2 regions of the Devosia sp. A449 genome follow, and region 1 is predicted to be linked to the other one. Evidence: riboswitches for the same ligand, from Rfam matches in the RefSeq annotation. Region 1 holds a riboswitch; the other holds the start of a gene.

What was found. Region 1 has a riboswitch for glycine ahead of ACX3OW_RS04115 (D-amino acid dehydrogenase). Riboswitches for the same ligand answer to the same signal wherever they lie in the genome.
Region 2: another riboswitch for glycine. It lies ahead of gcvT (glycine cleavage system aminomethyltransferase GcvT); the one in region 1 lies ahead of ACX3OW_RS04115 (D-amino acid dehydrogenase).

The regions. Positions count from the first base shown of each region.
Region 1 covers NZ_JBTMWU010000001.1:842,648-844,847, reverse strand. Annotated here, with positions in the region: gene ACX3OW_RS04120 (ABC transporter ATP-binding protein) at 1-639, opposite strand, end outside; glycine riboswitch at 917-1,011, shown strand; glycine riboswitch at 1,015-1,093, shown strand; gene ACX3OW_RS04115 (D-amino acid dehydrogenase) at 1,149-2,200, shown strand, end outside.
Region 2 covers NZ_JBTMWU010000005.1:245,000-247,199, forward strand. Annotated here, with positions in the region: gene gcvH (glycine cleavage system protein GcvH) at 1-87, opposite strand, end outside; gene gcvT (glycine cleavage system aminomethyltransferase GcvT) at 99-1,268, opposite strand; glycine riboswitch at 1,428-1,516, opposite strand; gene ACX3OW_RS15315 (F0F1 ATP synthase subunit B family protein) at 1,791-2,200, opposite strand, start outside.

The DNA of each region.
Region 1 (2,200 bases):
CTGCTCCGACAACAGCACCGCCTCGGGAATGGAGTGCGTAATGAAGACCACGGTGGTTTCCGTCTGCGCCCAGAGCTGCAGCAGTTCTTCCTGCAGGGTCTCGCGGGTGATCTCGTCCAGCGCAGCGAACGGCTCGTCCATCAGCAGCACGCGCGGCTTGAACGCCAGGGCCCGGCAGATCGAAACGCGCTGCTGCATGCCGCCCGACAATTCGTGGGGATAGCGGTTCTCAAAGCCCTTGAGCCCGGCAATTTCAAGCCAGCGGCGAGCTTCGTCTTCGCGCTCGGCGCGTTTCATCCCGCGTCGCGCCACTTCCATGGTCAGAACGACGTTCTCCAGCGCCGTCCGCCAGGGCAGCAGCAAAGCGCGCTGAAATACGTAGCCAACCTGGCCCTGGATTTTTTCCTTGTCGACGGGCTCGCCATCAAACAGAATCCGCCCCGAGGATGCCGGCAGCACCCCCGACAGGATTTTGAGCAAGGTCGACTTGCCGCAGCCGGATGGTCCCACCACGCTGAGGAATGACCCCGAAGCGATATCGAACGACACATCCTGCAACGCAGTCAGCGGCCCCGAGCTCGTGTTAAAAGTCAGCGAGAGATTTTCGATCGTTATTCTTGGCGCTTTTTCCATAGTCATCCGAGGTCCGCTTCCAAGAGAGCTGTGCCGTGCTGACGGAGCGGCGTGACCTCAAAGGCTAAAACGAGCACCGCAAACGGGCCGGGGGTCGCATCCATATAGTCCTCCTACAATGTGACGACACAATGTGATCACAAATTGACTTTGTCAACATGGTGCGACGGTCTTGGGCCAGCTTCTGTCGGCGAAGGTTGTGCTCGGTCCGGGCGGGCCGGCGAAAATTTCACCGCCACCGGATTGGCAATTGCATCGCGCCGTGCCAGTGTCGCCGCGCCTTATGGGCAGAGCAGGAGAGAGTGGTGGCCTTGGCCACTGCCGCCGACGGAGCAACCCCCCAGGAAACTCTCAGGCACCAAGTACTGCTCCAGCCTGGCGATCTGGAGAGCGGCGTTCGCGCCCACCGAAGGGGTAACCAGCCACGGCTGGGGGAAACTCTCAGGTACAAGAGACAGATGGGGACAAATCGGCCGGGAAACCGGCTCGTCGTTCCATTGTCTCTACGAGGTCCTATGCGTCAGATCGCCGTTATCGGTGCCGGTATCACCGGCACAACCACTGCCTATGCGCTTGCGCAACAAGGCTTTTCCGTCACCGTGTTTGATCGCCACCGCTATCCGGCGATGGAGACCTCATTTGCCAATGGCGGCCAGCTTTCAGCCAGCAATGCTGAAGTGTGGAACAGCTGGTCGACCATCCTGCATGGCATGCAATGGCTGCTGCGCCCCGATGCGCCGCTCTCGTTCAACCCCAAGCCGAGCTGGCACAAATATTCCTGGATGGCCGAATTCCTCGGCAATATCGGCAATTACCAGGCCAATACCGTGGCCACGACCAAATTGGCCATCACCGCACGGCAGCGCCTGCTCGCGGTCGCGGCCGCCGAAGATATTGCCTTTGACCTCGAAACCCGGGGCATCCTGCATATCTACCGTGACAAACCGGCTTTCGATCACGCCAGCGCCGTCAATGCCCTGCTCAACAAGGGTGGTCTCGAACGCCGGGCGGTGACACCCGCAGAAATCCGACAGATCGAGCCGGCGGTGACGGGCAGCTATCATGGCGGTTTCTTCACCCCCTCCGACGCTACCGGCGATATTCATAAATTCACCCGCGAACTGGCCGCTCGGTGCCAAAAGCTGGGCGTGCGGTTTGAGCAGGACGCCGACGTGCAGGGCCTGAACCATGGCAATGGCCGTCCCAGCGTCACCTTCATGCCCGAAGCGTCGAGCCAAAGCGGAACCATCACCACTGAAACCCGCAACTTCGACGGGATTGTACTGTGTGCCGGCATCGCCAGTCGGCGGCTCGCTGCCATGGTCGGGGACCGGGTCAATATCTATCCGGTGAAAGGCTATTCGATCACCGTCATGCTCGAAGATGCGGCAAGCCAGGCGGCGGCCCCATGGGTGAGCCTGTTGGACGATGCCGCCAAGATCGTCACCAGCCGGCTCGGCCCCGACCGCTTCCGGGTCGCCGGAACCGCCGAATTCAACGGCGAGAACCGCGATATTCGTCATGATCGCGTGCGCCCGCTGGTGGACTGGACGCGCCAGCTGTTTCC
Region 2 (2,200 bases), on a different contig from region 1:
TTCCTGGGCATAGGGCGTGATACCGATAATGCCGGTCGCGCCCTCGACGCGGATATATTCGTGGTCAGGGGTGAACTTGGTGGTCATGATTTGCGCTCTCAACTAGCGGTGGGTTTGCGGAAATAGCGATGCGGCACGAAGGGCGTGGGGACCACCTCTGCCGGTTGGGCTCGGCCGCGGACCGAGACCTGCAGTCTGGTGCCGTGCTCGGCGTGGCTGGGCGGCACGAAGCCCATGGCGATGGCCTTGCCCAGCGAGGGGGCAAAGCCGCCGCTGGTGACGACGCCAATGGCTGTGCCGTCAGCATCAAGGATCTCGGCGCCTTCGCGGGCCGGGGCGCCTTCAACGAGCAGCCCGACGCGGATGCGGGATGGTCCGTTTTCGCGTTCGGCCAGAATGCGCGCGGCGCCGGGGAAATCACCGGCTTCGCGGCGGCGCTTGGCGATGGCGAAGCCGAGATTGGCTTCGATCGGGGAAATGGTTTCGTTCAGTTCGTGCCCATAAAGCGGCAGGCCGGCTTCCAGCCGCAGGCTGTCGCGGGCGCCGAGGCCGGCGGGCTTGACCCGGTCATCGGCCAGCAACGCATCCCAGAGCAGGAGGGCATTAGCGTTCGAGACCAGGATTTCAAAGCCGTCTTCGCCGGTATAGCCGGCGCGGGAGACGATCAGCTTCTCGCCGCCCCAGTCGAAGGCAGCATATTGCATGAAGCCAAGTTCGATGGCGCCGGGAGCGATTTGCGCCATCACATTGACGGCTTCGGGGCCTTGCAGCGCCAGCAGGGCATTGTCGCCATCGACGCGGCCGAACTTGGCAGCGTCACCGGCGGCAGCCTGGATACGGGCGAAGTCACCCTCCTTGGTGCCGGCATTGACCACGATATAGAGCGCGCCGCCGAACAGTGGCGAGCGGCCGATCATCAGATCGTCGAGAGTGCCGCCTTCCTCGTTGAGCAGCAGGGTGTAGCGAATCTGCCCGGGCTTGAGCCCGGCGATATCCCCGCAGATCAGCGGCTCGATCAGCGCGGCGACGGCGGCGTGATCGGCATCGGCGTCGCCGCTGGGATTGTTGAGCACGAGAAAGCTCGGCCCCATATGGCTGACATCGAACAGGCCGGCCTGTTCACGGGTCCATTTATGCTCGCCCATGATCCCGCTGGGATATTGCACGGGGAGCGAATAGCCGCTGAACGGCACCATGCGACCACTGGCGGCAAGGTGACGCTCGTAGAGCGGCGTGAATTTAAGGTCTTCGGCTGAGGTTTGGGCCATCAACACATCCTGGAACTGAACAAGGCGACACGACTACACTCGCCTTGCGGCGAATTCCGTGCCCCCTCTGTCCTTGATCACCTGAGAGATTTCCCGGCTGAGCGCCGGTTGCTCCTTCGGTGGGACCAGGCAAGGTGCCGGTCCGCTTTCCAGAGTTATAGTGGTGCTGCGGTCCTTTTGCCTGAGAGTTTCCGGGGCGGTTGCTCCTTCGGCGCCGGAGAAAAACCAGTCTCTCCCGCAGTTCGGGGCACCATGGTGGAGAATCTGAAAGGCGTCAATTGCCTCACCACCGCTTTTCCTTCTCCCCTTGAGGGAGAAGGTGCCCCGAAGGGGCGGATGAGGGGTTGGTGCAACAACGTCAAAGCATGGGCGAGCGCAGGACCCCTCACCCTGACCTTCCGCTGAACGCGTCAGGTCTGTCCCTCTCCCTCAAGGGGCGAGGGGAAGGCAAGATCAGTATAGCGCAAACGAAAAGGGCGGGCATAACTTGCCCGCCCTTTTCTCAATTTCTGTGGCTGAAGCTTAGTTCAGCCGGTTGCCGACATCGGCGATGGCGTTGTCGACGACCGAACCGCCCTTGCGGTTCATTTCGTCGGTCAGCACCAGCCGGGCTGCCTCGATGGCGACGTCAGCCGAGCGGGCGCGCACTTCGGCGACGGCCTGGGCCTCGGCCTGGGCGATCTTGTCTTCCACCGACTTGGTGCGGCGGGCGATCAGATCGGCCAGCGATACCTGAGCCTCGGCGGTGAGGCGGGTGGCCTCGTCCTTGGCGGCAGCGATGATGCCTTCGGCTTCGCTCTCGGCGGCGACGCGCTTCTGCTCATATTCAACGAGCAGGGCAGCGGCCTCTTCGCGCAGCTGCTTGGCAGCAGCCAGGTCGTCGGCGATCTTCTGGATCTGGGCGTCGAGCATCTTGGCGATGATGCCGTGGA